4 regions of the Mesorhizobium sp. EU05-FHT14A09 genome follow, and region 4 is predicted to be linked to each of the others. Evidence: riboswitches for the same ligand, from Rfam matches in the RefSeq annotation. Region 4 holds a riboswitch; each other region holds the start of a gene.

The links. Region 4 has a riboswitch for cobalamin ahead of AC3WTO_RS07775 (aromatic ring-hydroxylating oxygenase subunit alpha). Riboswitches for the same ligand answer to the same signal wherever they lie in the genome.
Region 1: linked by a shared signal. The riboswitch ahead of AC3WTO_RS10880 (DUF1636 family protein) and the one ahead of AC3WTO_RS07775 (aromatic ring-hydroxylating oxygenase subunit alpha) in region 4 are both predicted to bind cobalamin.
Region 2: linked by a shared signal. The riboswitch ahead of AC3WTO_RS10620 (CbtB domain-containing protein) and the one ahead of AC3WTO_RS07775 (aromatic ring-hydroxylating oxygenase subunit alpha) in region 4 are both predicted to bind cobalamin.
Region 3: linked by a shared signal. The riboswitch ahead of bluB (5,6-dimethylbenzimidazole synthase) and the one ahead of AC3WTO_RS07775 (aromatic ring-hydroxylating oxygenase subunit alpha) in region 4 are both predicted to bind cobalamin.

The regions. Positions count from the first base shown of each region.
Region 1 covers NZ_JBYTDF010000002.1:716,781-724,683, reverse strand. Annotated here, with positions in the region: gene cobN (cobaltochelatase subunit CobN) at 1-2,051, opposite strand, end outside; gene cobW (cobalamin biosynthesis protein CobW) at 2,055-3,092, opposite strand; gene AC3WTO_RS10880 (DUF1636 family protein) at 3,089-3,520, opposite strand; cobalamin riboswitch at 3,555-3,758, opposite strand; gene AC3WTO_RS10875 (LysR family transcriptional regulator) at 3,818-4,732, opposite strand; gene AC3WTO_RS10870 (NmrA family NAD(P)-binding protein) at 4,840-5,733, shown strand; gene AC3WTO_RS10865 (AAA family ATPase) at 5,783-6,271, opposite strand; gene AC3WTO_RS10860 (GNAT family N-acetyltransferase) at 6,298-6,765, opposite strand; gene AC3WTO_RS10855 (alpha/beta fold hydrolase) at 6,953-7,816, shown strand; gene AC3WTO_RS10850 (winged helix-turn-helix domain-containing protein) at 7,871-7,903, opposite strand, start outside.
Region 2 covers NZ_JBYTDF010000002.1:664,195-672,097, forward strand. Annotated here, with positions in the region: gene cobD (threonine-phosphate decarboxylase CobD) at 1-728, opposite strand, end outside; gene cbiB (adenosylcobinamide-phosphate synthase CbiB) at 727-1,695, shown strand; gene cobO (cob(I)yrinic acid a,c-diamide adenosyltransferase) at 2,386-2,994, opposite strand; gene cobU (bifunctional adenosylcobinamide kinase/adenosylcobinamide-phosphate guanylyltransferase) at 2,996-3,505, opposite strand; gene AC3WTO_RS10615 (CbtA family protein) at 3,498-4,274, opposite strand; gene AC3WTO_RS10620 (CbtB domain-containing protein) at 4,292-4,471, opposite strand; cobalamin riboswitch at 4,506-4,700, opposite strand; gene AC3WTO_RS10625 (MFS transporter) at 4,780-5,979, opposite strand; gene AC3WTO_RS10630 (MFS transporter) at 6,139-7,374, opposite strand; gene AC3WTO_RS10635 (acetyltransferase domain-containing protein) at 7,698-7,903, shown strand, end outside.
Region 3 covers NZ_JBYTDF010000001.1:561,739-569,641, reverse strand. Annotated here, with positions in the region: gene dxs (1-deoxy-D-xylulose-5-phosphate synthase) at 1-1,884, opposite strand, end outside; gene AC3WTO_RS02565 (pirin family protein) at 1,974-2,894, opposite strand; gene AC3WTO_RS02560 (DUF2277 domain-containing protein) at 3,087-3,371, opposite strand; gene AC3WTO_RS02555 (exodeoxyribonuclease VII small subunit) at 3,448-3,702, opposite strand; gene AC3WTO_RS02550 (histone deacetylase family protein) at 3,706-4,632, opposite strand; cobalamin riboswitch at 4,809-4,995, shown strand; gene bluB (5,6-dimethylbenzimidazole synthase) at 5,042-5,779, shown strand; gene AC3WTO_RS02540 (TetR/AcrR family transcriptional regulator) at 5,791-6,372, opposite strand; gene AC3WTO_RS02535 (MFS transporter) at 6,560-7,780, shown strand.
Region 4 covers NZ_JBYTDF010000002.1:91,590-99,492, reverse strand. Annotated here, with positions in the region: gene AC3WTO_RS07800 (manganese/iron ABC transporter ATP-binding protein) at 1-22, shown strand, start outside; gene sitC (iron/manganese ABC transporter permease subunit SitC) at 19-879, shown strand; gene AC3WTO_RS07790 (metal ABC transporter permease) at 876-1,724, shown strand; gene AC3WTO_RS07785 (Fur family transcriptional regulator) at 1,746-2,210, opposite strand; gene metH (methionine synthase) at 2,365-6,162, shown strand; cobalamin riboswitch at 6,230-6,435, shown strand; gene AC3WTO_RS07775 (aromatic ring-hydroxylating oxygenase subunit alpha) at 6,551-7,798, shown strand; gene AC3WTO_RS07770 (FAD-binding oxidoreductase) at 7,809-7,903, shown strand, end outside.

The DNA of each region.
Region 1 (7,903 bases), 630 kb from region 4:
TTGAGGTCACACAGCCAGGCGTCGATGCGGCGCAGCGCTTCATCGGGCGCATCGGTCTTGGCGACGCCGGCCTCCGCTGCGAGGCCGGTTTTTGCGGCCGTTTCGACGATCAGCCTGGCCAACCGGTCGCGGCGGCGGCGGTCGAGCCCGTCGGCCTGGGCGTATTCATCAACCAGCCGTTCGAGCTCCTGCTGGTGATCGTCCAGGCCGGCACCGGTCAACGGCGGCGGCAGATGACCGAGTGTGACCGCCGCGACGCGGCGCTTGGCTTGCGCAGCTTCGCCGGGATTGGAAACGATGAACGGGTAGATCACCGGCAGTCCGCCGGTGACGATTTCTGGAAAGCAATTCGGGCCGAGGGCGACGGTCTTGCCGGGTAGCCACTCCAGCGTGCCATGCGCTCCGACATGAATGATCGCGTGTGCGCCGAGTGATTTCTGCAGCCACAGGCCGAAGGCAACCAGTTCGTGACGCGGCGGCAGCGTCGGATCGTGATAGTCGGCGCGACGGTCCGCGGAGCGGCCACGATCGGGTGCCAGCGCCACGGTGACATTGCCGAAGGTCGCTGCGCGGAACGGGAAAGGGGATCCGCCGGCTTCGCCCCAGGCGTCGGATACGGTCTGGCGCGCATCTGCCGGCAGGTCACTGGAAAGCGCAGCGTAGTCGTCGGCCGCCAGGCGCTGGCCTGCCTGTCCCAGAAGGTCGAGCAGCCGGCGTGGGGATTCAGGAATCTTCTCAACGAAATAGCCGGCATCGTTAAGGTCGTGCAGCATGGCGAGCACGGAGGAGGGTACGTCGAGACCGACGGCGTAACCGGTACGGCCTGGCGCACTCGGATAGTCGGGAACAAGGATGACAAGACGCCGTTCGGCCGGGGCCGCCTGCTGGAGCCTTATATGCGCTGCGATACGGTCGGCGACACGCTCGACACGATCGGGCTCCGGTCTGTTGGCGAAAGCACGAAAGGCGAGTGCGGTGTCCGCCTCCAGTTCGGCCTTGAAGGAAATGGCGCCGGCCAAGATGCGGCCATCCAGCTCCGGCAGCACGACATGCATGGCGAGATCGGCCGGGGCCAGGCCGCGCTGGTTGGTCTCCCACGCATCGCGCCGTGTGGTGGCGACGATGACCTGGAACACCGGCACGCCGGCGCGGTCGAACAGGGTCTCGGCGCCTGGCTCTGCGCTGGACGCAAACGCAGTGGCGGTAACGATGGCGGCAGGATTGAGCATCCTGAATGCCGCTTCAACAAACGCAACGGCGTTTTGGTCCTTCAATGAAGAGACGAAGATCGGCACCGGAGCGAGATTTTGGCGGTAGAGTGCGTCACATAAGGCGTCTATCGGTGCCACATCGGCCGCCAGCAGCATCGAACGGTAGAAGATTATTGGTACGACGGGAGCGAATTTATGGTCGCCTCCGTTGTGCCGGATCCGAAACCCCTCCAGCCTACCGACAATCTCCCCCGTTAAGGGGGAGACTGCGGTGAGAGGGAGGGGGTTGGAGGCCGAGACGTAAAATCCGGCCTTGGGCACTTCGACCGGTTGGCTCACGGCGACATTGCGGCCGCAATGTCCGGCGAGGCGTTGGACCAGTGCCGTCATGTTGGCCGGCCCGCCCTGACGAAAATAGGCGAGCAGGGCGGCAAGCTCGTCCGCAGGCAGGGTGGAAGCTTCGGTGAGGCGCGGATCCTCGTCGTGGGACTCGCCGGGCAGCAGCGCGAGCTTGATGCCTTTGGCGCGGGCAGTCGCGGCAAGCTGGTCGCAACCGTAGCGCCACCAGTCGTAGCCGCCGAGGATACGCACCAGGATCACCTTGGCATGCTGTGCGACGCTGTCGATCCAGAGATCGACCGACATGGGATGGCGAAGGTCGCGAAGCGCTGCCAGCCGCATCGAGGGCAGGCTGCCGGCATCCGCCTGCCAGGCGGACGCCAATCCGGCCAGATCGCTGTCGGTGAAAGACAGCGCCACCATCTCCGCCGGCTGCTGGCGCAGGTCGACCGGCTCGGCGATATCGTCGAGCGAGGCGGAGGTGGTGGTCAGTATGTGCAACGTTTATCCTACCAGGATCTTCTCGATGGCCGGGCGGTCGAGGCCCTTCAGCCCGATCACCACCAGCCGCGATCGGCGGTCGTCTTCGGCCGTCCAGGCGCGATCATAATAGTGGTTCACGCGCGGTCCAACCGCCTGCAGCAGAAGCCGCATCGGCTTGGCGTCGACTTCGACGAACCCCTTCACACGCAGCACGTTTTCCTTGTCTGCCGCTTCCGCGACACGCCGGGCGAGATCTTCCGGATTGGCGACGGCAGGAATCTCGACCACGAACGTGTCGAAGTCATCATGCTCGTGGTCGCCCATGCCGTCATGATGGCTCTTGCGGTTCTCTATATCGTCTTCGACGGCGAGGCCGAGCCCAAGCAGCACAGAGGGATCGACCTTGCCCTGAGCCGTCGGCACCACCTTGACCGCGCGTGAGATGTGCTCGCTGAGCACGGCGTTGGCGCGTGCAGCACCTGCCTCGTCCAGCAGGTCGTTCTTGGACAGGATGATCAGGTCGGCGCAGGCAACCTGGTCTTCGAACACTTCTTCGACCGGGTCGTCATGGTCGAGTGAGTCGTCTGCGGCGCGCTGAGCGGCCAGCGCATCCATGTCGGAGGCGACGCGACCTTCGGCCAGCGCGGGGCCGTCGACCACGGCGACGACGCCGTCAACGGTGACGCGGTTCTTCACGCTCGGCCATTGGAAGGCCTGCACGAGCGGCTTTGGCAGCGCGAGGCCGGAAGTTTCGATCAGGATGTGATCAACCTTCGGTGTGCGTGCAAGGATCTGGTCGAGCGCCGGCACGAAATCGTCGGCGACCGTGCAGCAGATGCAGCCATTGGCGAGTTCAACGATGTTTTCTTCCGGACAGCTGTCGACGCCGCAGCCTTTGAGGATCTCGCCGTCGACACCGACATCGCCGAATTCATTGACGATCAGCGCCAGCCGCTTGCCCTTTGCGTTTTCGAGGATGTTGCGGATGAGTGTCGTCTTGCCGGCGCCGAGGAAGCCGGTGACGACGGTGCAAGGCACGCGGGAAACGGAGGCGGTCATGTCTGGTCCTTCAGTATTGCAAGGGGAGGGATGCGCGCGACGAGGCCGCGCTTGAGCGAATCGGGACGGCCCCGCCATGGGATCAGGCCATCCTGCGATGTTGCGAAAAGTTCCGCTCCGGTGACGAGATCGGAACCCGAGTCGATGGTCAGGTCACCGAAGACATAACTCCAGCAGCCGTCGCGCAGCAGTGCGGCCGAAAGCCGGCGCTTGCAGTTACCGAGGCACTCGACGGTGCGGACATCGATGGTCTGGCGATCGTCAGCGGCGGCGCGGGTGGCTTCGGCCAGCCGCGCGCCGGCGCGGGGATGGCTATCGGAGCCATTCTCGTCACGGCAGGACGAGCAGACGATGACAGTGACCGGGGCGGTCCCAATAGCCGCTGTCACACTCTCCGTCTCAGCTGAAAAACTGCCGTCGCGATCCAAATCAGGCTCCTTGCCCGGGACACCCGCCAGGCGTTGGGGTTCTGTTGAGACGGCAGGTCTCCTGGCTCGCGGGTCGGTGCCTTGGTGCCGCCTTCCCGGGCATTTCCCAGTGGCTATCGGCCTTGGCTCGCCGCTCACAGTTGCGGGGACAGCCGCGGAGTTGAGGCTGTTGCCCCGCACCGCATTCCCTCTTCGCTCCTCCTGGTGAAGGGAGGAGACCGTCTTTGCCGGATTTAGGCTTGGGCAGGTCACGCTGTCAACGCGTGGTTACGGCGGATCACGTCGCAACTCTGTTGCTCAAACCGTGACGCAATCCCGGCTGCGAGGTTCGATGTGCAGGTTGGCTGCCAGGAAATCGATGAAAAGCCGGGTTTTGGCCAGTGGCAGCCGGGCTGCCGGCCAGACGATGTGGACCGGGACCGCTGGTTGTTCGAAATTCTCCAGGATCACTTCGACCGCGCCGCTGTCGACGAGATCCTGGATCTGCCAGAGTGGCACGCGCCCGATACCCAGGCCGGTCGCGACCGCCGCATGGCTGGCGGCTGCGTTGTCGAGATGCAGCCGGCCGTTCACTTTGACGGTCAGCGGCTTGCTGCTGTCCAGGAATTGCCAGGCGCCGGCATCGCGATCGGTGTTGCGGAAAACGCATGGATGTTCTGCCAGTTCGCTCGGATGGCGGGGCCGGCCATGTTTGCCGAAATAGGACGGTGCGCCGAAGACGACGCGGCGCATGGCGCCGAGCCGGCGTGCCTTCAAGTCGGAATCGGGCAATTCGCCGATGCGGATGGCAAGGTCGATCCCTTCCTGGGCAAGATCGACGAAGCGGTTAGACAGGCTGAGTTCGACCTCCAGCTTGGGGTGCAACTCCATGAAACGGGCGACGACAGGGATGAGATAGCGTGGCCCGAACAGCTCTGGTCCACCGATCCTGAGCAGCCCGGAAGGCTCTGCGCTGCGATCGCCGGCTTCCACCTTCGCCTCAGCGATTTCCTGAAGTGCTGGCTTCACCCGGCGGTAGAAGTCATATCCCGCCTCGGTGGGCTGGGCCCTGTGGGTGGTGCGGCGCACGAGTTCGACGCCGACACTCTTTTCGAGAGCCGCCAGCGAGCGGCTGATCGCCTGGAGAGAGCGGCCGAGATGTCGCGCGGCGGCCGAAAGATTGCCGCGTTCGACGATGGCCAGGAAGGCTTCGACGTCACCAAACCGATCCATGGTGTTTTTCCGATTTCCGGGAGACCGTATCACGGATCGATCGTCTACCAATCGATAAGTGGGAGACCGATGTTCCGGGCATGGAGTTCGCCAAGAAAGGAAAACCGATGTCTGACATGAACAGGAAAACCGTGCTCGTGGTCGGCGCCTCCGGCCGCAGCGGTGGTTACGTCGCTGCGGAGCTTGCCCGTCGGGGTGTCATCGTGCGGGCGCTGGCGCGCACCGAAGCCGCCGGGCAGGCGGCGCGAGACAATGGCGCCTCGGAAGTCGCGAAGGGAGACCTGCGTGACGCCGACAGCCTCGACCTCGCGCTGCCCGGTGTGGACGCGGTCTACCATGTCGGTCCGCCTTTCGTGGCGGACGAACCAGCACTCGGTATCGCCATGATCGATGCAGCGAAACGGGCAGGGGTTGGCAAATTCGTATTCTCGTCGGTCATTCATCCGGCCAACGGGCTCGCCAATCATGCCAGCAAGCTATCGGTCGAAGAGGCATTGCTGCGCTCCAATCTCGACTACACCATTCTTTACCCGGCAACGCTGTTCCAGAACATTGCGCCGGCCTGGCCGGCGGTCATCCAGAACGGCGTCTTCGCCGAGCCATTCTCCAATACCGTGCGGCTGGCCCGTGTCGACTATCGTGATGTCGCCGAAGTGGCTGCCGAGGCGTTGACGGGTGACCGGCTCGCCTGTGGCTCCTTCGAGCTGGCTGCCGATGGCATGTATAATCGTGTCGAGATCACCGCCCTCATGAGCGCCGTGCTTGGACGGACGGTCGAGCCGCTGCAGCTCAGCTTCGAAGAGTGGGCAGAAATCGCCAAGCCGCCTTTCAAGGGCGCGTCGCTGGCGCAGCTGGCGCGTGTGTTCGCGTCCTACACGGAATTCGGGTCTGCCGGAAACAGCCTGACCCTGCGGGCCATTCTCGGGCGGGAGCCGCGCACGTTGCGGCAGTATTTCGAAGAGCTTTCCCGCGCGGAGCCACACCCATCGCCGTGGGCTTGATTGGTCTGCGTCAGCGACAGGCTGACCGAAATGACGGCCGCAGCGGCCGTCATACCAGTTGCAGGATTCGGTCGACCGTAGCCTCGACCGGACCACTCGAATCGATCTCGTGGTCAGCGGAGTCCCGAAGCAGGGGCTCGATCATTTCGACCAGTTCGGCAATCTTGCGGCGTTCTTCGCCGGCATGGCCATAGCCGCCGGTTGCGCGTGCCGAAACCCGTCGCATGATCGTATCGATCGGGACCGAGAGCAGCACGATACTGTCGATCAGCGGGAAAAGCTCCTCCATGTTTTCGGCGCAGCCGCTGATGAAAAGCACGCTGTCGCGGGGTTCGGAAAGCAGCCCCCGCACCTTGTCCAACTGCCAGACCCAGTCCTTGCCATCCCCGGGTGTCAGCGCGTCGTCGAGAGCAGCGTCGATCCAATGCGACCAGTCCGGCGTATCGAGGTCGTAGGCCGCGTAGCCGCGGGCGGCGAGAGCCCGGATCGTTGCCGACTTGCCGGTTCCGGACATGCCGGTGATCAGAACGCGTTTCATACGGGACCCTCGGATTGCGGGTCGGCTCAGAGGCCGAGTGCCAGAGGTTTGCGCATGTAGATGACGTCGCTTTGCGATTCCTGCTGGCTGATGACGTATCCCAGTCGCTCATAGAGAGCGACATTGGCCTCGAAGGCGATGTTGGTGTCCAGATGGACTTCGGCGCGACCGGCCTGCTGCGCCATGTGTTCGGCATGGCGGAGCAGCAGCTTGCCGAGACTTCTGCCCTGATAGGCGGGCAGCACACAGACATTCTCGATCCACAGATGATCGTCTTCCAGTCTGGTCTCGATGAGCCCGGCGATGTCCGCTCCCAGATACAGCAGCGTGAACTGATGTTTCCTCAGTGCCTCTTCGTAGTTGGCTTTCATCGGGCTCGGCTCACGTCCGATCACCGGAATCCATTTCGCGTAAGCCGCATGCATGATGTCGCGGATCAAGGCCGCATCCGCCGTGGTTGCAGTTCGAAATTGCGGGACGGGTTCATGCTGCATGGGGAAGGCTTTCGGTCTGTTGCGCGCGGCGGCTGAGATAGCAGGAGATGGCGACGATGCCACTGGCGTGTGACCCGTAGCCAGCCGCCAGAAGAAATTTTTCCCTGGCCATGTCGGAATGCGAAACACTGCTTCGTCTTATCGTCAGCGTTACCGAAAACGCATGAGACAACCAACGGAGAACCTCATGTTCCGCGCATTGTTAGTTGCCGCTGCCTTTCTCCTCGCCAGCCCGGCGTTTGCCGGGTCCGCACCCGTCGGAGACCGCGTCGAGGTCAATGGCATGAAAGTGTATTACGAGGTTTCGGGCGAGGGCGAGCCGCTGGTCGTCCTGCACGGCGCCTACATGAACATTCCGTCGATGGGAGAGATCATCCCGACACTGGCCAAGACCCACAAGGTCTATGCACTGGAATTCCAGGGACACGGCCGCACAACCGACATCGACCGGCCGATCACCTACCCCAATCTCGCTGATGATGTTGCCGGCTTCATGGACAAGGTGGGTCTTAAGAAAGCCGATGTGTTCGGCTATTCGATGGGTGCAGCCGCAGGCCTGCAACTGGCCATCCGCCATCCCGAAAAAGTCAACAAGCTGGTTGCCGCGTCGGCCGCTTATGACGCCAAGGGCTGGCAGCCCGAATTCACCGCCTTCATCCCGCAGATGAACGTCGAGATGTTCGTCAACATGCCTTTTGCTGCCGAATACAAGAAGCTTGCCGCCAACCCGGACGGTTTTCCGGCGCTGGTCGCCAAGCTGATCCAGCTCGAGAAGGAACCGATGGCGTGGGAAGCCGATGTGAAAGCGCTGAAGATGCCCGTGCTGATCATCAGCGGCGATGCCGACGTGGCGACGCTCGAGCATTCGGTTGCACTGTTCCGGCTGCTTGGCGGTGGCGCCATGGGCGATATGGGCAAGCCGCTCGCCGGGTCGCGCCTGGCTGTCATGCCGGCAACCTCGCACACGGCCGTCATCACTCAGCCGGCGCTGCTCTCAGCCTTCATGGAACCATTCCTGAAGGGCGAAACACCCAAGGGCATGTTCCAGTAAACGGGACAGAGCCTGACGGAGAAGGAGGCGCTACTAGCGCCTCCTTTGCGTTTGTCAGGCGGCTTTCACCGCGTCGGCGACATTGGC
Region 2 (7,903 bases), 570 kb from region 4:
CCGTATTCCAGTGTCGGGCCGGCAACAGCCCAGGGACCAAGTTGACTGTCCAGTCGTGCAGCCGTTGCCTGGTCCGTCAGAGCGAACCCGAGCCGCACACCGGCCAGTCCGAAAAACTTGCCGAAGGAGCGTAGAACCACCAATCCGCCTCGCCCTGTATCTGTGGCAAGACTTGCTTCACGCGGGCCGACATCCATGAAGGCCTCATCGACCACGAGCAGGCCACCCTTGGTTTTCATGGCATCGGCGAGCTTGAGCAAACGTTCGCGCGAAACAACACGACCGTCCGGGTTGTTGGGGTTGACCACAATAGCGAGGTCCGCCTCGGCCAGCGCGTCAAAATCCGAGGTCTTGGCAACGGCATGGCCAGCGATCGTGGCCGCCCGTGCGTGCTCGGCATAAGTCGGCGACAGCACCAGCGCGCGGCCTGCTTTCAACAGCGCAGCAACGCGCGGCAGCAGGATCTGCGTGCCAGGGCCTGCAACGATATGCGCAGCGGATGGCGCGCCATAAGCCGCCGCGGCAACCACCAGCAATTCGGACAGCCGCGCCGCCTCGGGCAACCGGGTAAAGGCGGTGGCGGGCGGATTGAAAAGCGGATAGGAGTGCGGATTGATCCCGGTCGAGAGATCGACGAACGGCTCCGGTGCGTCAGGAAACAGCGCCCGCGCCCGGCCAAGGCTTCCGCCGTGATCAACTGCCGCAATTGCCTCGCCTGGAAGCTGCATGTCCGCCCTGACCGCCTTTCTGTCGCTGCTGATCGAAGCTCGGCTCGGCTATCCGGACCAGCTGTTTCGCGCCATCGGCCATCCGGTGACGTGGATTGGCGCCCTGATATCCTGTCTCGATCGTAGGCTCAACAGCGCCGCCGACGGCGACGCGGCGCGTCGCATGGCCGGCCTGTTCGCGCTCCTGGTCCTCATTGTCGTGCCGGCGACGATCGCTCGGATCGCCGAATCTGCCCTGCTTGCCCTGCCATTCGGCATTGTCGCCGTCGCGCTGCTGGCAAGCTCGCTGCTGTCACAGAAAAGCCTCGCCAGCCATGTCGAAGCGGTCGCCGATGCGCTCGACAGCGGCGGTCTCGTTGCCGGACGAAGAGCGGTCTCGATGATCGTTGGCCGAGATCCGGAAAAGCTCGACGAAGCTGCAGTTGGGCGGGCCGCCATCGAGAGCCTTGCCGAGAATTTTTCCGATGGCATCGTTGCTCCCGCCTTCTGGCTTGGCGTCGGCGGCCTAGCTGGCGGCGTTGCCTACAAGGCCGCCAACACCGCTGATTCCATGATCGGTCACCGCACCGAGCGGCATGAGGCTTTCGGCTGGGCAGCGGCACGCTTCGACGATCTCATCAACCTACCCGCCTCGCGCCTGACCGGTTTGCTGATCGTCGCCGCCGCGTTTTTCATCAAGGGCGCTGACCCGGCCGGAGCATGGCGCGCCATGCGCCGCGACGCTCGCCATCACCGTTCGCCCAATGCCGGCTGGCCGGAAGCCGCGATGGCCGGCGCCCTCGGCCTGGCGCTGGCCGGTCCGCGCTCCTACGGCGGTGTTCTGGTGGAAGGCCGTCATATGGGAGAAGGCGGCCGCACCGCCGTCACCAGCGCTGACATCCGCCAGGCGCTCAGGCTTTACTGGACCGCCGACATGCTGCTCATCGCGCTGTTTGGCGTCATCGCGTCGATGATGATGGCTATGTGACCAGATGTGGCCGATTCCGATCCATGAAGGCAGTAAATTCTCGGACGAATAGTATGTAATTTAGGGGAAGACACGCATTGGATGCGAGGGAAGTGCTGAAGAAGCTAATAAATCAAGAGCCGTCGCTCCTGAACACAGTTCCGCGTGATCATGGCATCTATGCGCTACGCGATCATATCGGAAACATCCGATACATTGGTATCACGAAGGGCGATAAGAACGGCTTCTACGGACGCATCTACAGTCGACACGTAACCGGATCGGAGGGCCGGAGCCACAAATTTTCCCACGCATACAATACAGGACGCATGTGGCGAGAGAAGCGTGACGCCGGCTCCGATGCCGTAATTGCAAAGCAACTACGGACCGCTTTTGTCAGGCGCTATTGCCGCGCAACGTATGTATCGGTCCCCCCTATACTTTGGACCAAGCTCTCTCAATTGGAACTTGCGGTTCAGGCAATTGCTCCTAGTGAGATGCTCGCGTGGGGAAACAAGCGCATCTTTGATCCACTACCGGAACCGAAGGAACTTGTAGATATCCTGATTAGTGACCTAGGCCTTACGTCTGGGCAACGTGCGGCCTTAGCGAGACAAGCGGCGCTATCGCGAAAGACGGGAGCCCATCAGTTTTCGTAGTGATGGATTGAATGTGTGATCCCTACGATGTCAATGTAGGGGTCTCTCGGCATTAGAACTCGATGCCCTGCTGCGCTTTCACGCCGGCTGAAAAATGGTGCTTGGTCGCCCCCATCTCGGTAACGAGATCGGCAGCTTCGATCAGTGCTGGCTTGGCGTTGCGCCCGGTGACGACGACATGAAGGTCCTCGCGCCGCCCCTTCAGTGCAGCCACGACACGATCGACATCCAGATAGTCGTAGCGCAGCGCGATGTTGAGTTCGTCCAGCACCAGCAGGCTGATGGAGGGATCCGCCATCAATTCCTCCACCTTCACCCAGGCAGCCTGCGCCGCGGCAACATCCCGCTTCAGATCCTGCGTTTCCCAGGTGAAGCCCTCACCCATCGAATGCCATACCAATTGATCGCCGAAGGCCTTGAAAGCGTCCTTTTCGCCGGTGTGCCATTTGCCCTTGATGAACTGAACGACGCCGACCCGCCGGCCATAGCCCAGCATGCGCAGGGCCAGCCCGAAGGCTGCCGTGGTCTTGCCCTTGCCGGGGCCGGTATTGACGATCAGCAGGCCCTTCTCGATCGTCTTTTGCGCTACTTCGGCATCCTGCACCGCCTTGCGCTTGGCCATTTTGGCCCGGTGACGCTCGGCTTCCTTGTCCTCGATCATGTCATTTAACCTTGAGCGGCAGGCCCGCAACAGTCAGCACCACCTCGTTGGCGACCGCTGCGACCTGCTGGTTGAGACGACCGCCCGCGTCACGGAAGCGGCGCGCCAGCGCGTTGTCCGGCACGATGCCAAGGCCGACCTCGTTGGACACCACAAACCACGGGCCGCGTGGTTTCGAAAGCATGGCAGCCAGGCTCGCGCACTCAGCCTCGACGTCATGCTCAGCCAGCATGTGGTTGGTAAGCCATAGCGTAAGGCAATCGAGCAGCACCGGACGCCCGGCAGGCAGGCGCTCCAGGGTTCCGACAAGGTCGAGCGGCGCGTCGAGCGTTTCCCAACCTTCGCCCCGACGAGCGCGATGATGGGCGATGCGTTCGCGCATTTCATCGTCGTAAGCCTGAGCGGTCGCGATATAGGTCCACGGCGCCGGCAGCGCGGTAATCAGCGTTTCGGCATGCGCGCTCTTGCCGGAGCGCGCACCGCCGATAATGAAGGTCAGGCGATCAGGCAAAGCTGTCGCGAAGGCTCGAAGCCTGCCCGGTGAAACGACCGCGCACAACGCCCACGACCGCCCCCAGCACGACCCAGAACACCAGATTGGTCAGCGTCACTGCGACCACGAACTGGTGATGCAGGCCTTCCGGAATCGGCGTGTCGTAGCTTGCCGGCTGCGGCGCGCCGACGATGTGCGGCGCGACGATCAGCGCGATGGCGAGCACTGTGAGCGGCAGTGACCGGCGGAAAGCGATCAGCGCAAGGCCGATGGCCGTAGCGACGACCGTGGAAATCCACCAGATCTGCCTGGGGATCAGATCGGCCGCTGGCATTGCAGGCAGTTCAGGCGGCAATCCAAGGCCGGGCGCCAATGTGAAGACCGCAAAACCGGCAAGCCCCCAGAACACGCCCTGGCGCCAATTGCCGATGCCGCCTGCAAATTCCGAGAAGGCGACGAGGATCAGCGCGAAACCGATGCCGGTGACGACATTGGAAAGCACATTGAACGAGAACCGCTCGACACCGTCGGCAGGTGCCCAGCCTTCCACTTCCTCAGCCGGAGCGGCGGCCGGAGCCGGCGCAGCGGAACTCATCGCGCTGGTGCCGGCATCGGCAGCGGGTGCGGCAGGTGCGGCCGCATGTTCGTGGCCGCCGGCGGCCTGTTCATAAACTTCCGCCTTCAGGATCAGCGGTACGGTTGCGTAAGCCTGCAGGCAGGCGAGGACGATGCCGGCCAACAGGCCCGCGATCGCCGCGACGAACACGACGTTGCGAAAAACAGACATGGTGGGTTCCCCCCTGGTTAGTGGCAGGGGAATGCCATCGAGTGGCGTGCGTCGTGAGCGGCGTTGTGCACGGCCTCGATGTGGGAGAAGCCGGTGAAGCCGATAACGAAGATGCCGAGCAGGCCGGCCATTGCCAGTTGCAGAAAGCGCGACTGCGATGAGGTCGAGGCGCCGAGGGAAACGGAAGCAGTATTCATTGTCTGTCCTTTCGCCCTCCACCCGAGGGCATTGCCGTCATTGCTGTCGCCGGCAGGTCTCCTGGCTTGCGGATCAGCGCCCTTCTCCACCTTCCCGAGGCGAACCTCAGTGGCATTGGAGAGGACTACCGCTCACAGTTGCGGGGGCAGCCACGGCTTCGGATGGTTTTCCCCCCTCCCCACCGTATTCCCTCTTGGTCCCGAAGGGACCGACGACGGTGGAGACTATAGGAAGAATCGCAGCGCCCGGCAAACCAAATTCCGCCATTGCCAGACGCATCAGCGTCATTGGCGCCCGGCTGTCGTCCCTACATCGATTTCGGCAGATACCGCCAGGTAACAACGGCACAGGCAGCTGCAAGGCAGCCAAGCGTGGCAAAAACCGAGCCCAGGCCGAAAAAGGCCAGCACAAGCGAGTAGACCAGGGGTGGGGTCAGCTCCGAGAAATCGAGATAGGTGCGGTAGACGGCTGCCATTTGCGGCCGCTCATAGGCGCGCACCGAGCGCATGAAGGCGGTGGAGCCGATGGCGTCGAGTGCGATGGTGAACAGGGCGCCGACCAAGAGCAGGCCGGCGGTGGCAAGCGGAATCAGTTCGCCGATGGCGCCGGCAAGCCACAGTGACACCGCCATCCCGACAAAGGCGAGCGTCATCACGTTGCGCGCGCCGTAACGCCTGCCTGCCCTGCCCCAGAAAATGGCTGAGAACAGGAGGGCGTTGCCGGCCGAAACCAGCAAGCCGCCGGCGAGTTCACCCTGGTCGGTGATGACCATGAACAGCGGACCGTAGACGAAGAACGTCGTCCAGTAGCAGGAACGGCCGAAGGCGATAAGCCAGGCGAGCCGCAATCTCGGCTGCCTGACGAAGCGTCCGATATTGGCAAACGGATTGATGGGACGGCTCTTTCCCGGCACGATCATCGGATTGTCGCCGAGACGGTAGTACCAGAACAAAGCGAGCAGGCAGAGCGCGAACACAGCCACCGCTCCGTGCGCAGCATAAATGCCATAGCGCGTGTACAGGAAGATGCCGAGCGTCGGGCCGCTGGTCCAGGCGATCATCGACCACGCCATGCGCAGCGACTCTGCCTGCATGAGGTCTGTCTTGCGGATATGATCCATGATGTAGAGGTTGAGCGTGATCGACAACGCGCTGGCACCCATCACGCGGCAGAGCATGCCGATGATCTGGCCCGGCAGCGAATGGGTGACGAAGAACAGCGATCCGATCGCAAGCAACAACGCGCCGGCCGTATAAACCCATCTGCGTGCAAAACGATGGATTAGCATCGGCATGAACAACGTGACCGAGAGGCCGAGCAGCGAGACGATCGTATAGAGGATCGAGACCGTCTGCTCGTTCTTCAGGATCTCATAGGCCTGGATCGGGATAACCGAAGCGACCGTGGCACGCGCGGCAGATTCGATGGCGTAGAGCGAAGCAAAGGTACGCGCATCCGCCGGCGGGACGGCCGGTAGCCAGATCGGATGGCGGACATGCGTGGACATGAATTCCCAGGATTCGCGACTTGCAGACGAAATTTGCGTCGCCGAGAGCCGGATCGGTAGCAGGAAACCGACGCGCTCGGGCCGGAATGCGAAGCCGGCCAACGAGTTTGCAAGGCTGGTACAACGACAGTGCCTTTGTCGCCCTTGAAACGATCGCCATCAGTCCCTTCGGCGAGATTGCGGATCGACAACAGCCACAAGGATCGCCGCAATCAAACCATTGCCCGCTGCGACCAACAGAATGCTCAAAAGGGTATGAATCGTTGCCGTCTCGGCAAGAAACCATCCGGCAACCGTAACAATCAACGCTCCGCCGCTGATTGACATGGCCGCAGCCAGCCCTGCGGCGGTGCCTGCCGTGCCATCGCGTACAGCCATCGCACCCATATTGGCAGCGGGTAGGGTCAAGCCGTTGCCGATGCCGATGAACATGCAAGGACCAAAGAACGCCAGCGGATGCGCCATACCCATGACAGAGAGGACCAGGCCGAATGCAAGCCCGACACAGGTCAGCAGGCGAGCGATGACGAGCAACGTGGCACGAGGCACTCTCGCCCCGTAGCGGCCGCTCAAAAAACTGCCGCAGATAAAGCCGGCAGGGACCATTCCCATGAAAAGGCCGAGCATTGCGCTCGATCCGCCCACCACCAGAGGTGCACCGGCCAGGAAGATGTAAAGTATCCCGGATGACCAGGCCATTGCGGCCGTATATGCCCAGAACCTGATGGATCTCAGCAGTTGCGCATATGAGCCAAGAAACGGCCGGGCTTTTCCGACCGGAGAGGCTGTCTCCCTCAGCTCCCGTTTCGACAGAAACAAGATAGTCGCGCCGAAGGCCGCGAGAACCAGGAAGATCGTCCGCCACCCGAAGAATTCATCCAATGTCCCTCCAAAGGTGGGACCGAGCATCGGCGCCAAGGCCCAAGCCATTGCGGCATAACCCATCCTGCTCGTCCCCTCGCGCTCGCTCGATGTTTCCTTGATTGCGACAAGTGCCACCGAGAAACAGGCGGCGACGGAGGCTTGCATCGCGCGAAATACGAGGAACACCAGAATGTTGGGGGCAACCGCACAACCTATCGAAGCAAGAATGAAGATCGAGAGCGAAACAAGCGCAACGGGCCTGCGGCCATACCGGTCCGACATACCGCCGGCGACCAGCCCCACCAGCGCGGTCACGATCGCATAGCCCGCGACGGCAAGGCTGATGAGTTTGACGTCGACTTGAAACTCGCTCGCGATTTTGGGCAACGACGGCGCAATGACGTTGACGGGCAGCACAGACAGCGCTGACAGCAGAACAAGGATGACAAACCTGGACTGCGAGGCGTCATCTGCCGCGCCTGTCTTTGCGCAGGCCGTTGCCGAGTGGCGAGGGTGACGATCTCTCGTCATGATCACATCCTTGGTTTTTGGAACTCGGCAGATCGGACTGACCGACCGGACCCTAAGGCAATAAAAAAGGCCCCTTCAGGAGCCTGTTTGCCGCGCATGGGTGCTTTCGCCGGATGGTTACACCATCCTGCCCATGCGCCTTCCTACCATGATGGCGATCATTTCGACCTTCATGCGCTCATTGCTAGATGGTCATTGCAATCCGGTCAATGTTGCAGCGGTGAACCGTTGGCCTCGAAGACGAGCGGCCGCCTTGCCGCCCATTCTCGCCCCGGAGGTATCCATGCTAGGCATTGCACAGTCGTAATTCCGAATCCTGCCGCATGAGCCTTGAACAGCAAAACTCCTCCTCCCGGCGCATTGCGCTGATCGATGTCCTGCGCGGTGTCGCGCTTCTGGCGATGGCCAGCTACCACTTCACCTGGGACCTCGAATTCTTCGGTTATGCGAGCCCGGGGCTGACCGCGCATGGACCCTGGAAGCTCTATGCGCGCTGCATCGCATCCAGCTTCCTTTTCCTGGTCGGCGT
Region 3 (7,903 bases), on a different contig from region 4:
AAGGGCTGCGAACACCGTGCGTACGATGCCTGTCGCATCGAGCCCTGCATCGGCGTACATCTTCTCCGGCTTGGCGTGGTCGGTGAAAGCATCCGGCAGGACCAGCGGGCGCACCTTCAGCCCGCTTTCCAGCAAGCCTTCATGGGCGAGGAAATGCAGCACCTGCGCGGCGAAACCGCCGATGGCACCTTCCTCCACCGTTACCAGGATCTCGTGTGAACGAGCCAGGCGGCGGATAAGATCATGGTCGAGCGGCTTGGCGAAACGCGCATCCGCCACCGTCGTGGAGAGGCCGGCAGCACTCAGCTCATCGGCTGCCGCGAGACAGTCCTGCAGGCGCGTACCGAAGGAAAGCAACGCCACCTTGGTGCCTTCACGCACGACGCGGCCCTTGCCGATCTCAAGCGGAGAGCCGCGCTCAGGCATATCGATGCCGATACCATTGCCGCGCGGATAGCGGAACGAGATCGGACCTTCATCATATTCAGCCGCGGTGCGCACCATATGGCGCAGCTCCACCTCGTCGCTTGCCGCCATGACAACGAAGTCGGGCAGCGAGGCAAGGAAGGTGGTGTCGAACGCGCCGCAATGGGTCGCGCCATCAGCGCCGACATAGCCGGCCCTGTCGATCGGAAAACGCACCGGCAACTTCTGGATGGCGACGTCATGCACGACCTGATCGTAGGCGCGCTGCAGGAAGGTCGAATAGATCGCTGCGAACGGCTTGTAGCCTTCGGTGGCGAGACCAGCGGCGAAAGTCACGGCGTGCTGCTCGGCGATACCGACATCGAATGTGCGGTTCGGGAAAACCTCGCCGAACAGGTCGAGCCCGGTGCCGGTCGGCATGGCCGCGGTGACGGCGACGATCTTGTCGTCTTCGCAGGCTTCACGGATCAGGCTTTCGGCAAAGACATTGGTGTAGGTCGGCGCATTCGCCGGGGCCTTCGCCTGCGCACCGGTGATGACATCGAAGCGGTTGACGCCATGGTACTTGTCGGCAGCCGCTTCAGCAGGCGCGTAGCCCTTGCCCTTCTGCGTCACGACGTGGATCAGGACAGGGCCCTTGCCGTTGTCGCGCACATTCTTCAGCACCGGGATCAGGTGCTCGAGATTGTGGCCGTCGATCGGGCCGATGTGGAAGAAGCCGAGTTCCTCGAACAAGGTGCCGCCGGTAACATAGCCGCGCGCATGCTCGACGGCGCGGGTGATGGCACGGTCGGCGCGCTTGCCGAGATAGGACGTCAGCTTCTTGCCGAAATCGCGCAGGCCAAGATAGGTCCTGCCCGAACCGAGGCGGGCCAGATAGGCACTCATCGCTCCCGTCGGCGGGGCGATCGACATGTCGTTGTCGTTCAGGATGACGATAAGGCGCGCATCGAGCGCGCCGGCATTGTTCAGCGCCTCGAAGGCCATGCCGGCCGACATCGCGCCATCGCCGATGACAGCGATGACATTGTTCTTGCCGCCAGACAGATCGCGCGCCACGGCCATGCCGAGACCGGCCGAGATCGAGGTGGACGAATGAGCGGCACCGAACGGATCGTATTCGCTCTCCGCGCGCCTGGTGAAGCCGGAAAGCCCGTTCTCCTGACGCAGCGTGCGGATGCGGTCCCGCCTGCCGGTCAGGATCTTGTGTGGATAGGCCTGGTGTCCCACGTCCCAGATGATCCTGTCATCGGGCGTGTCGAAAACATAGTGCAGCGCCACGGTAAGCTCGACCACCCCGAGACCTGCGCCGAGATGCCCGCCGGTCTGCGACACGGCATCGACCAGTTCGGCGCGCAACTCTTCTGCGAGCTGCGGCAGGTCACTTTCGGAAAGCTTCTTCAGATCCGCGGGAATGCGAACCTTGTCGAGAAGCGGCGTCTGGGGTCTGGCGATCAATGGCTGGCCCGTTCGAGCTCACGTTCAACAGTATTCAAAAGTCGAATAGGCCTCCGACCAGGGAAAGTAAATGTGCCGCAATGACACGTTCACTTGTCGGGCAGCGGAATGAATTCCTTTTCGTCGCCGGGAACGATGTCGAAGCGACCGCTCTTCCACTCCTGCTTGGCCTGTTCGATGCGTTCTTTCGATGAGGAAACGAAGTTCCACCAGATGTAGCGCGGAGATCCCAGCGAAGCGCCTCCGAACAGCATGAAATGCGCACCTGATTCCGACGAAACGATGATCTCGTCGCCGGGACGAAACACCAGAAGCCGGTTTTCGGGGAAACTGTCGCCGGAAATGGAGACGAAGCCGTCGAGCACGTAGATCGCGCGCTCCTCGGCATCGGCCGCGATGCGGTACCTTGCGCCGGGTTCCAGCCGGATGTCGGCATACAGCGTGTCGTGATAGGTGGTCACCGGGGCACGGCGGCCTTCCAGTTCACCGATGATGAGACGGCCCGACACACCTTCGGCACTGAACTCAGGCAGCTCGGCGCCGGCCGTGTTCTCGAACACAGGTGCCATTTCCTCGTGCCTGTCGGGCAGCGCTATCCACGTCTGCAGCCCCGACATCGACATCGGCGCACCACGCAGCTCTTCCGGCGTGCGTTCGGAGTGGACAATGCCGCGCCCGGCGGTCATCAAATTCACGTCGCCGGGAGAAATCACCATTTCGGTGCCGAGCGAATCGCGGTGCCTGATCTTGCCGTCGAACAGATAGGTGACAGTGGACAGTCCGATATGTGGATGCGGGCGCACGTCCAACGCCTTGCCGGCACGCAGGATGGCCGGGCCCATGCGATCGAAGAAGATGAAAGGGCCGACGAGCCGGCGCCTTGCGGTCGGCAAGGCACGGCGCACCTCGAAACCGCCTATGTCCTTGGCATTGGGCACCACCATCAGTTCGATGGCATCGCAGGAGAAGGCATCGCCAGGTTCGGGATCGTTTCCAGGGAAGAAGCTCATCGGTCCTGCTCCGTCTGCTGATGACTTGCAGCAGCGAACTTATACGCCTGCCCCGCCCTGGCAAACCGGCGATGCGACGACGATGCGTTCACCGATCCGGTGAATTCCGAGCTTGCAGACTTTAACCGACGGCCACTTTGTCGTGCCCACCGACTTTGCTGGGCCCGTCCGATCCGCGCGACAACAAACCTGCTAGGCTGTCACCGGCTTGGGAGCAAACCGCAAGGCCGACTTGGCCCGGGCTTTTGCCGCCACCTCATCGCGGTTACGCGGCGGCTGGGTCGTCTCAAGCACAACAAGCAGCTCATGCGCGGCGTTGGCGATGGTCCGCACCGCGTGATCGAAGGCTTCCTTGTTGCGCATGGACGGCTTGTTGGCGCCACTGATCTTGCGCACGAACTGCAGCGCCGCCTCATGAATTTCGGTATCCGTCGCCGGCGGTTCGAAATTGAAGAGCGGCTTGATGTTACGACACATGGATATCTCCCTTTGATATGCCCGGTGTTGTCCCCTGCCCTCGTTAGAGCGAAATGCCATCCGTATTCCGCTCTAACTATTGTTCGCCATCCAGCGGTTCGGTACCGACCGGCTTGCCGTCGCGCGCGAGCCTGATCTTTTCCACCTTGTCCTCGGCGGCCTTGAGAAGACGATCGCAATGCGCCTTCAGCGCCTCGCCGCGTTCATAGATGCGGATCGACTGATCCAGCGGCACGTCGCCGCGTTCGAGATCGTCGACGATCTTCTCCAGCGCATCGAGTGCCTGCTCGAAGCTCATCGCCTTCACATCCTGGTTCGCTTCTTCAGCCACGGCTCATCCTTTCATCAGGCGGCCGACATGCGCTGCGACCGAAAATGCCAATCCGTGCAGGTCGTAGCCGCCTTCCAGCACGCTGACCAGCCTGTTTGAACTATGACGGCGGGCGCGATCCATCAACTGCCCGGTTGCCCAGTCGAAATCATCCTCGACAAGATTGATCTCCGCCAGCGGATCGCGATGGTGCGCGTCGAAACCTGCCGAGATGATGACGAGGTCCGGCGCGAAGGAATCGATCGCGGGCAGGACACGCGTGTTGAATGCCTCCCGGAAGATATCGCTGCCGGTCGCCGGCGCCAAAGGCGCGTTGACGATGTTGCCGGCGCCCGTTTCGCTTTTCGCGCCCGTTCCGGGATAAAGCGGCATCTGGTGGGTCGAACAATAGAGCACCGACGGATCATCCCAGAAGATGTCCTGGGTGCCATTGCCGTGATGCACGTCCCAGTCGACGATGGCGACACGTTCGACGCCGTGTTTCTCCTGAGCGTAGCGGGCAGCGATCGCCGCGGTGTTGAACAGGCAAAATCCCATGGCCGTGGTTTTCTCGGCATGGTGGCCTGGCGGACGCGCCGCCACGAAGACGTTGTCGGCCTTGCCGGCGAAGACATCGTCCACGGCAGCATTGGCCGCGCCGATCGCCGTCAGCGCCGCCTGCCAGGTTTTCGGGCTCGCCACCGTATCGGAATCGATGACGGCGATGCCGTCCGACGGGATCGCCTTGCGCACACGCTCGACGAAATCCTTCGGATGACAATAGAGGACAGTTGCCTCGTCGCCCATCGGCGCTTCCTGCCGGTCGAGCGCGGCAAAGGCCTCGTCATCCAGTATCCGTTCGATCGCACGCAGCCGGTCCGGCCGCTCCGGATGACCGGTGGGAGTGATGTGTTCCAGGAAAATCGGATGTGTGTAGAGACGGGTCGTCATGGGGGCACCTTATCAGCAATGGAGATGATGGCCACGCGACAGGCGTAGAGCATTTCCGTTTTTCACGGAAATGCGGAAACGCTCCAACTTTCTATTGCTGAAATTGCTCCAGCCTGTTGGGGAAAAGGCGTCACGCGACGTCGAGATCAAGGCTGTATTCGCGCCTCAACTCGGATAGATTCGCTCCACTGTCAGGTGCCTGCCGCGAGGTGGGAGAATCGGGAACACGGTGAAAATCCGTGGCGTGCCCAACGCTGTATGGGGGATCGCTCGGCAAAAGCCACTGTCCGTGAAACGGACGGGAAGGCGCCGACAAGCGGGACGAACCCAAGCCAGAAGACCGGCCGGACAGGAATGGTCATGCGCATGGACGGGCGGATGACGTTGTTTCGATCGCAAGGGAAAAGCGATGGACACCGTCCGCAACCATGCCTGCCATTTATCCGGGGATTTGGCCTTCGGGGACTTTGAACGCGAGGCCATCTATCGCGCCATTTTCACGCGCCGCGATGTGCGCAGCCATTTCCGACAGGATCCGATTGACGACGCCGTGCTCGCCCGCCTGCTCGCAGCCGCGCATCACGCGCCGTCGGTCGGCTTCATGCAACCCTGGGACTTCATCGTAATCCGTGATCGTGAACGACGGGAGGCGGTGCGCGACCTTTTCCTGGCGGCCCGGTCGCAGGAATTGCCCCGGATAGCGGAGGAGCGACAGGCGCTCTACAGCAAGCTCAAACTCGAAGGTATCTGCGAAAGCGCGCTCAACCTGTGCATCACCTGCGATCGGCGACGCAGTGAAGGCTCGCCGCTCGGCCGCTGGCACAATCCGCAGATGGATCTCTTCAGCACGGTATGCGCGGTCCAGAATTTCTGGTTGGCGGCGCGGGCGGAAGGGATCGGCGTCGGCTGGGTGAGCATCCTCGACACGGAGGCGCTGAAGCAATTGCTGGGCATTCCCGACCACGTCGTGCCCGTCGCTTATCTTTGCGTCGGCCACGTCTCGGAATTTGCTGCAAGGCCCGACCTCGAACGCAATGGCTGGGCCTCGCGTCTGCCGCTCTCCAGGCTTGTCATGAGCGAGACCTTCGGCGGCGCCGGCGAAGACGGCCTGAAAAAAGCGGCCGACGCCGTCACAGGCCGGAATTAGTCTGGGTCAACTCAGGCAGCGGCTTTGCCTTCCACCAGCAAACCTTCCATCAATGCGCGGAAGGCTTTGACCGCTTTCAACGATGTCGCGGCAGGGTCATCGGAATTGGCAATCCACTGCGCGGCATAAAGCGAAGCGCCGCTGATCAGCCGCGCCATCGCCTCCGGATCGATATCGCGGATAACGCCCTCTTCCTTCAGCGCCGCAAGATTCTTGGTCACCGACTGGATACAGGCATTGGCGTTCGGCCATTGCGCCGGGTCCCCCAGAACCGCCGGACCGTCGCACAGGACAATGCGCTGGACTTCCGGATCCAACGCCATTTCGACATAGCCGATGTTCTCGTCGATGAACCCCTGCCAGCGTGTCTTGGCCTTCGCAGAGACCGCACTGAGACGTGCAGCCATTTCGCGGTCGATCTGTGCGATGACGGCTTCGAACAACCCCTTCTTGTCACCGAAATGATGATAGAGCGCGCCGCGCGTCAGCCCCGCTTGGGCGGTGAAATCGTCCATGGACGCGTTCGCGTAACCAACTGTCGCGAAGGCCCGGCGCGCCGATGCAATCAGCTTCGCACGGGTTTCGGCGATCATTTCGCTACGGGGTTTATGAGCCGGCCGCATTGCTTTGTTTCCCTTGTTGCGTCGTCTTTACATACGCTGCGTATATTTTTTTACATACGAGCCGTATATTAATTGACATACGCGACGTATGCAATTATCTCATTCGCATACGCCACGTATGTAAGTGGCGCACCCTCAAAATTCCAGGAGTGCTCCCATGCGCAATCCTTATGGTGAAATCTTCAGAGTCCCCGGAGCCAAAGGCTTCGCAGCCGCCGCCTTCATTGCCCGGCTGCCCATTGCCATGGCCCCCATCGGCATTGTCGCAATGCTGTCGCAGGCGCGCGGCGAATACTGGCTGGCCGGCGCGGTATCGGCCACCTTTGCCCTGACCAACGCTTTTGCTGCCCCGCAGATCTCGCGATGGATCGACCGGCTCGGCCAGACAAGCGTCGCAACGCCGACCACGATCGTCTCCGTCATCGCTTTCGTCACCCTGCTCGCGGCAACCCACTACGACTGGCCGAGCTGGACGCTGTTTGCCTCGGCATTCCTGGCAGCCGCAATGCCTTCGGTGCCAGCCATGGTGCGTGCGCGCTGGACCGAAAAGTTCCGCGACCAGCCGGAACTCAACACAGCCTTCGCCTTCGAATCGGTCGCCGACGAACTGGTCTACATTGCCGGCGCCTCGCTTTCGGTGGGTCTCAGCGTAGCACTGTTCCCCGAGGCAGGCATGCTGGCCAGCACGCTCCTTCTTGCCTTCGGCATGACGGCATTCATCCTGCAGCGGTCCAGCGAACCCAAGGTCCGACCGCAGGCGCATGGCAGCAGCGGCTCGGCGATCATGCTGCGTCCCGTCCAGATCATCACCCTGGCGCTCATCTTCGTCGGCTCGATCTTTGCCACGGCGGAGGTAAGCTCCGTGGCCATCACCAAGGAACTTGGCCAGCCTACCGCAGCCAGCCTCGTCATCGGCGTCTACGCCGCTGGTTCCTTCATAATTGGCCTCATTATCGGCGCGCTGAACCTGCAGGCTCCGAAACAGCGCCTGCTGGCTCTTTCGATCGCCGTGGTTGCCTTGACCACCTTGCCACTGCTCGTCGCCAACACCGTCCCCTTGCTGGCGCTCGCCGTCTTCGTCAGCGGCGTTGCGATCTCGCCCACCTTCATCATGGCCTTCGGCCTGATCGAACGCCGGGTGCCCGAAGCCATGCTGACCGAAGGCATCACCTGGGTGATGACCGGCATCGGCATCGGCATGGCCCTGGGTGCCTTCATCGCAGGCTGGGTGGTCGACAACTACGGTGCGCAGAACGGTTTCTGGGTTTCCGTCGCGGCGGGAACGATCGCCTTCGTGATCGTGCTTCTCGGCCAGAAGACGCTCGCCGGCGAGACCGAAGGCGAGTTATCGCAGACTGCCCCGCAAGCCGCCAAGTAACGTTCGCCACTTCCCTGCCCAAGCCCGGACAGGACCAACGAGCCGCCCGCCCAGGCGGCTCGACTGTCTTCGAAATTTCAACTAGAGCGTTTCCGTTTTTCACGGAAACGCGGAAACGCTCTA
Region 4 (7,903 bases):
GGTGAGGGAGGGCAGCGAATGAGTGTGCTACTCCTCGAGCCATTCGGCTACCGATACATGCTGAACGCCATGTGGGTTTCAGCGCTTGTCGGCGCCGTGTGCGCCTTTCTGTCCTGCTATCTCATGCTGAAGGGCTGGTCGCTGATCGGCGACGCACTCTCGCACTCGATCGTGCCAGGTGTTGCTGGCGCCTATATGCTGGGGTTGCCGTTCTCGATCGGCGCATTCTTCTCCGGCGGTCTCGCCGCTGCGGCAATGCTCTTCCTCAACCAGCGCACCAAGCTGAAGGAGGACGCCATCATCGGGTTGATCTTCTCCTCCTTCTTCGGGCTCGGCCTCTTCATGGTGTCGCTATCGCCGACCTCCGTGAACATCCAGACCATCGTGCTGGGCAACATCCTTGCCATCACGCCCGAAGATACGCTGCAACTGGCCATCATCGGCTTCGTCTCGCTGGCCATATTGCTGGTGAAATGGAAGGACCTGATGGTCGTCTTCTTCGACGAAAGCCATGCCCGTTCGATCGCCCTCAACCCGGCTGCACTCAAGATCATGTTTTTCACCTTGCTGTCGGCATCGACCGTTGCCGCCCTCCAGACGGTCGGCGCATTCCTGGTGATCTGTATGGTGGTGACGCCGGGGGCGACGGCCTATCTCCTGACCGATCGTTTTCCGCGCCTGCTTGTGATCGCCGTATTCATCGGGGCGGCCACGAGCTTCGTCGGCGCCTATGCCAGCTACTTCCTCGACGGCGCGACCGGCGGCATCATCGTGGTGCTGCAGACGCTGATCTTCCTCATCGCATTCTTCTTCGCACCCAAGCACGGCATGCTGGCGGCGCGGCGACGGGCCGCCGAGGCACTGGAAAGGACGGCATGATCATGTTGGACAGCTTGCTTGCTCCCTTCCAGTTCGACTTCATGATCAACGCAATGGCGATCGCCGTTCTGGTTGCGGTTCCTACGGCATTGCTTTCCTGCTTTCTTGTGCTCAAGGGCTGGTCGCTGATGGGGGATGCGATCAGCCATGCCGTCTTTCCCGGCGTGGTGGTTGCCTACATCATCGGCTTGCCATACACGGTCGGCGCCTTTGCTGCCGGCATGATCTGCGCGCTCGCCACCGGCTTTCTCAAGGACAACAGCCGTATCAAGCAGGACACGGTCATGGGCATCGTGTTTTCAGGCATGTTCGGGCTAGGCCTGGTGCTTTACGTCAAGATCCAGTCCGAAGTTCATCTCGACCACATCCTGTTTGGCGACATCCTGGGCATCGGGCTGCGCGATATCGCAGAGACAGCAGTCGTTGCGATGATCACTGCCGGCATCATTGCGCTCAAATGGCGGGACTTCCTGCTGCATGCCTTCGACCCGGCGCAGGCGAGAGCCGTCGGGCTGCGAGTCCGGGTGCTGCACTATGGCCTGCTATGCCTGATCTCGCTGACCATCGTCGGCGCGCTGAAAGCAGTCGGCATCATCCTTGCCATCGCCATGCTGATCGCGCCGGGAGCCATCGCCTTCCTGCTGACCACGCGTTTCAGCGTCATGCTCTGGCTGTCGGTCGTGATTGCGGTGGGCGCGTCGCTGCTCGGCGTCTATCTGTCCTTCTTCATCGACAGCGCGCCGGCGCCGACCATCGTTCTGTTGCTGACGATCCTGTTCATCGCGGCCTTCCTGGCCAGCACGATGCGGGCTGCGCGAGCAGAAACCAACCGTGCCGGCATTTAGATACCGACACGTTTGTCATGACTATGTCCGGCTCCGCTTCAGGGGCCGGACATAAATTTCGAGCCTGTGGCTGACGATGGTGAAGCCATGCTTGCGGGCGATCTCTTCCTGCAGACGCTCGATTTCCTCGGAGTGGAATTCGATCACGCTGCCCGTTTCCACGTCGATGAGGTGGTCATGGTGCTCGCGTGGCGTGGTCTCGTAGCGCGCCCGGCCATCGCCAAAGGTATGACGCTCCAGGACACCTTTCTCGCGCAGCAGGTTGACCGTGCGATAGACGGTCGCCAGCGAAATCGTCGGTTCGATCGCTGTGACACGGCGGTGCAGCTCGACCACATCGGGATGATCGCTCGAATCGGACAGGACCTGCATGATGATTCGCCGCGGGCCGGTGAGTCTCAGTCCGAATTCCCTGCATAGGTCCGCGATGTTCCGTTCCAACCTGTATTTCTCCCGCTTAGCTTCGGCGTTGCAGGCTTCGCCCATTTCTTCGCGCATCCAGTCCTATCTCAGATGCGTCGCATTCGCAAAAAAACAGCAGACATCGCGCAGGAGTTAAATTGGCCTGCATGTTGACATAAAGATGTCTTTATGTGATTGAGTTAAGCGACGTCGTTCCTGGAATGAAGAGTGTCGCAATATGTCTTCGGTCGATGAACTCTTCGGCCCGCTGTCGTCGCGCCCTGACGGCTCGGAAATTCTCGCAGCACTGGAGGCTGCCGCGCAGGAGCGCATCCTTGTGCTGGATGGTGCGATGGGCACCCAGATCCAGGGTCTCGGTTTCGGGGAAGATCATTTCCGCGGCGATCGTTTCGGCGGTTGCGCCTGCCACCAGCAGGGCAACAACGACCTGCTGATCCTGTCGCAGCCAAAGGCCATCGAAGACATTCACTACGCCTATGCCAAGGCCGGTGCCGACATCGTCGAGACCAACACCTTCTCGTCAACGTCGATTGCACAGGCCGACTACGGCATGGAGGACATGGTCTACGAGTTGAACCGCGACGGTGCGCGGCTGGTGCGGCGCGCCCTGCGCCGGGCGGAGCAGGAGGACGGCAGGCACCGTTTTGTCGCCGGTGCGCTAGGACCGACCAATCGCACCGCATCGATCTCGCCGGACGTCAACAATCCCGGCTATCGCGCTGTCACGTTCGACGACCTGCGTCTCGCCTATGGCGAGCAGTTGCGTGGGCTGATCGACGGCGGCGCCGACATCATCCTGATCGAGACGATCTTCGACACGCTCAACGCCAAGGCCGCGATCTTCGCCTGCGAGGAGATCTATGCGGAGAAGGGCGTCCGGCTGCCGATCATGATCTCCGGCACGATCACCGACCTTTCCGGCCGTACGCTGTCCGGTCAGACGCCGACAGCTTTCTGGCATTCGATCCGCCATGCACAGCCTTTCACGATCGGCCTGAACTGTGCGCTCGGGGCCGCCGCGATGCGACCGCATCTGGCAGAACTTTCGGCCGCGGCCGATACCTTCACCTGCGCCTATCCGAACGCCGGGTTGCCGAATGCCTTCGGCCAGTACGACGAGAGCCCGGACTTCATGGCTGCGCAGGTCGAGGAGTTCGCGCGCGAAGGACTGGTCAATGTGGTCGGCGGTTGTTGCGGTTCGACGCCGGAGCATATCGCGGCGATCGCCGAAGCGGTTTCCAGACATGCGCCGCGCAGCCAGCCGAAACGGTCGCCACGCATGCAGCTGTCCGGCCTGGAGCCGTTCACGCTCACCAAGGACATTCCCTTCGTCAATGTCGGCGAACGCACCAACGTCACCGGCTCGGCCAAATTCAGGAAACTGATCACCGCCGGCGACTATGCGGCTGCCCTCGACGTCGCCCGCGACCAGGTCGCCAACGGTGCTCAGGTCATCGACATCAACATGGATGAGGGCCTGATCGATTCGCAAAAGGCGATGGTCGAGTACCTCAACCTTGTCGCCGCCGAACCCGATATCGCCCGCGTGCCGGTGATGATCGATTCCTCGAAATGGGATGTCATCGAGGCCGGGCTGAAATGCGTGCAAGGCAAGGCGATCGTCAATTCGATCTCGATGAAGGAAGGCGAAGAGGCCTTCCTGCATCACGCTAGGCTATGCCGGATGTATGGCGCTGCCGTGGTGGTGATGGCCTTCGACGAGGTCGGACAGGCCGACACGAAGGCGCGCAAGGTCGAGATCTGCACGAGGGCCTACAAGCTGCTCACCGAGCAGGCCGGATTTGCGCCGGAAGACATCATTTTCGATCCCAATGTCTTTGCCGTCGCCACCGGCATCGAAGAGCATGACAATTACGGCGTCGACTTCATCGAGGCGACGGGCGAGATCGTCGCGACGCTGCCGCATGTCCATATCTCCGGCGGCATCTCCAATCTTTCCTTCTCGTTCCGCGGGAATGAGCCGGTGCGGGAAGCCATGCATGCCGTGTTCCTCTACCACGCCATCCAGCGCGGCATGGACATGGGCATCGTCAATGCCGGGCAATTGGCGGTCTATGAATCGATCGATCCCGAGTTGCGCGAAGCCTGCGAGGACGTCGTGCTCAACCGCCAGCCGAAGGTCGGCGGCACGGCGACCGAGCGCATGCTCGAGATTGCCGAGCGCTACAAAGGCACGGCCGGCAGGGAAGCCAAGGAGAAAGACCTCGCCTGGCGCGAATGGTCGGTCGCAGAGCGGATTTCGCATGCGCTGGTCAATGGCATCACCGAATTCATCGATGCCGACACGGAAGAGGCGCGGCTGAAGGCTGAGCGCCCCCTGCACGTCATCGAAGGCCCGTTGATGGCTGGCATGAATGTCGTCGGCGACCTGTTTGGCGCTGGCAAGATGTTCCTGCCGCAGGTGGTGAAATCCGCCCGTGTGATGAAACAGGCGGTCGCGGGATTGTTGCCGCACATGGAGGCCGAGAAGCTCGCCAATGCCGCCGCTGGCATCGACAATGGCGAACGCCAGAGCGCCGGCAAGATCCTGATGGCCACTGTGAAGGGCGATGTCCACGACATCGGCAAGAACATTGTCGGCGTGGTGCTCGCCTGCAACAATTACGAGATCATCGATCTCGGCGTGATGGTGCCGGCAACCAAGATCCTGGAGACGGCGCGCAATGAGAAGGTCGATGTGATCGGCCTTTCCGGCCTCATCACCCCATCGCTCGACGAAATGGTGCATGTGGCTTCGGAGATGGAGCGCGAGGGGTTCGACATCCCCCTGCTGATCGGCGGGGCAACGACCAGCCGCGTCCATACCGCGGTCAAGATCCATCCGCGCTATCACAAGGGACAGGCCGTCTACGTTACCGACGCCAGCCGCGCCGTTGGCGTCGTCTCGAGCTTGCTCTCGCCCGAAATGAAGACGGGATATGTCGACACGATCCAGGCGGAATACCTCAAGGTGACCGAAGCGCATGAGCGCTCGGAGCGGGAAAAGCAGCGACTGCCGCTGGCCAGGGCACGTGCCAACGCACACCGGGTCGATTGGACCGGCTACCAGCCGCCGAAACCGTCCTTCCTCGGAACCAGGGTGTTCGAAAACTGGGACCTTGCCGAACTTGCCCGCTACATCGACTGGACGCCATTCTTCCAGACATGGGAACTGAAGGGCCGCTACCCCAAGATCCTCGAAGACGAAAAGCAGGGGCCGGCCGCGCGCCAGCTGTTCGATGATGCGCAGGCGATGCTCAAGAAGATCATCGAGGAAAAATGGTTCGCGCCGAAAGCCGTTATCGGCTTCTGGCCGGCAAACACGGTTGGCGACGACATCCGGCTTTTTGCCGATGAGGGCAGGGAAGGGGAACTGGCCACTTTCTTTACCTTGCGCCAACAACTGACCAAGCGGGACGGCAAGCCGAATGTCGCACTTTCGGATTTCGTCGCGCCCGCGGACAGCGGCAGGCCCGACTATATCGGCGGCTTCGTCGTGACGGCCGGTATCGAGGAGGTCGCCATCGCCGAACGCTTCGAGCGGGCCAATGACGACTACAATTCGATCCTGGTGAAGGCGCTGGCCGACCGTTTTGCAGAAGCCTTCGCGGAGCGCATGCACGAGAAGGTGCGCAAGGAATACTGGGGCTATGCCGCCGATGAGAACTTGGCGCCCGACGAACTGATCGGTGAGCCCTATCGCGGCATCCGGCCAGCGCCCGGTTATCCGGCCCAGCCGGATCACACCGAGAAGGTGACGTTGTTCAACCTGCTGGATGCCGAGGAGAGGATTGGCGTTCGCCTGACCGAAAGCATGGCAATGTGGCCCGGCTCGTCGGTTTCCGGGCTCTATCTGGCACAGCCAGAGAGCTACTATTTCGGGGTCGCCAAGGTCGAGCGCGATCAGGTCGAGGATTATGCGCAGCGCAAGGGCATGGGCGTTGCCGATGTCGAGCGTTGGCTTGGGCCGATTCTCAACTACGTGCCTGCGCCATTTGCAGAGGCTGCCGAGTAATCGCAGCCTGTCGCCTTTGCACTGCGCCGATGTCGCTTTCGTCATCGCACCGGCGCGGCGTCCGTGATCAGATCGTGATGTTCAAGGTGCTCTGCGGCGAACCATGCCGCAGGGATAATTGGGAAGCCGGTTTGATGCCGGCGCTGCCCCCGCAACGGTAGCGAAGCTTCTGTCTCGACGACAGCCACTGGGCGAAGGCTTGGGAAGGTGTCGAGACGGGTCCGCCAAGGACAGCTTCGGAGCCCGGAAACCAGCCGTGGACTTTTTGGAACTCGACTGATCGCGGTGGGCGGTCAAGAGGCAGAAAGCCGTGCGCCGGTCGAAGACCGTCCAACATGGCCATCTACCCTCCATCACCACCAGTTCAGTCCTTTGACGAGGACAGGACATGGACACACGTCATGAAATGCTGAAGCTCATTCGCTCCAGGCGCGATGGCTTCTCGCTGGAACAGCCCTTCTACACCGATCCGGATTTCTTCAAGCTCGATATGGAGTTGATCTGGTACCGCGACTGGCTGTTCGTCGGTCATGACTGCGAGATCACCAAGCCCGGCAGTTTCTTTACTGTCCAGATCGGCGCCTATCCAATCGTGCTGGTGCGCGACCGCGAGAACAAGATCCGCGCCTTCCACAATTCCTGCCGCCATCGCGGCAGCCGCGTCTGCACCGTCGACAAGGGCACCTCTGCCCGGCTGGTCTGCCCCTATCACCAGTGGACCTACGACCTCGATGGCAAGCTTTTGTTCGCCCGGCAGATGGCCGAAGGCTTCGACCGTAACGACTACGGGCTAAAGCCGGTCGCCTGCGAAAGCGCCGGCGGCTACATCTTCGTCTGCCTGGCCGACCAGCCGGCGGACTTCGCCCCCTTCCGCCAGATGATGGAGCCCTATTTCCTGCCGCATCGCCTGGCTGACGCCAAGATCGCCTTCGAAAGTACCATCGTTGAAAAGGGCAACTGGAAGCTGGTCTGGGAGAACAACCGCGAATGCTATCATTGCGCGGGCAACCATCCGGAATTGTGCAAGACCTTCCCGGAAGCGCCTACCGTGACCGGCGTCAACGGCGTCGAGGACGACCCCGAGTTGCTGGAGCACTGGGCGCGCTGCGAGGCCGCCGGGCTGCCTTCACGTTTCGTCATCGATACGGCTGGTCAGTACCGCACGACACGCGCGCCGCTGCTTCCACACGCGGTGAGCTACACCATGACAGGCCAGCGCGCCGTGCAGCGCGACCTCTCCGACGGTGTCGCCACTGATCGTATCGGCACCCTGATGCTTTACCATTATCCGACGACGTGGAACCACATTCTCGGCGATCACGCGGTGACGTTCCGCGTTCTTCCCATCAGCGCCACCGAAACGGCGGTGACCACCAAATGGCTGGTGCACAAGGATGCCGTCGAAGGTGTCGACTACGACCTGCAGAACCTGATCCATGTCTGGACGCTGACCAATGACGAGGATCGCCGCATCGTCGAGGAGAATGCCTTCGGCATCAACTCGCCGGCCTACCAGCCGGGGCCGTATTCCGAATTGCACGAAGGCGGCGTCATCCAGTTCGTCGAGTGGTATGCGCGTTTCATGGAGCCTCGGCTGACCGAGGGCGAAAGACCTGCGCTGCGCAGCGTCGCCTGAGGCCACTGCAATGAACGCCGTTACGAGCATCCACCTCTATCGCCATCTCGACGAGATGGCGCCATGGAACGATCGCCTGCAGGTGCTGGAAGTGGCCGGCATCAC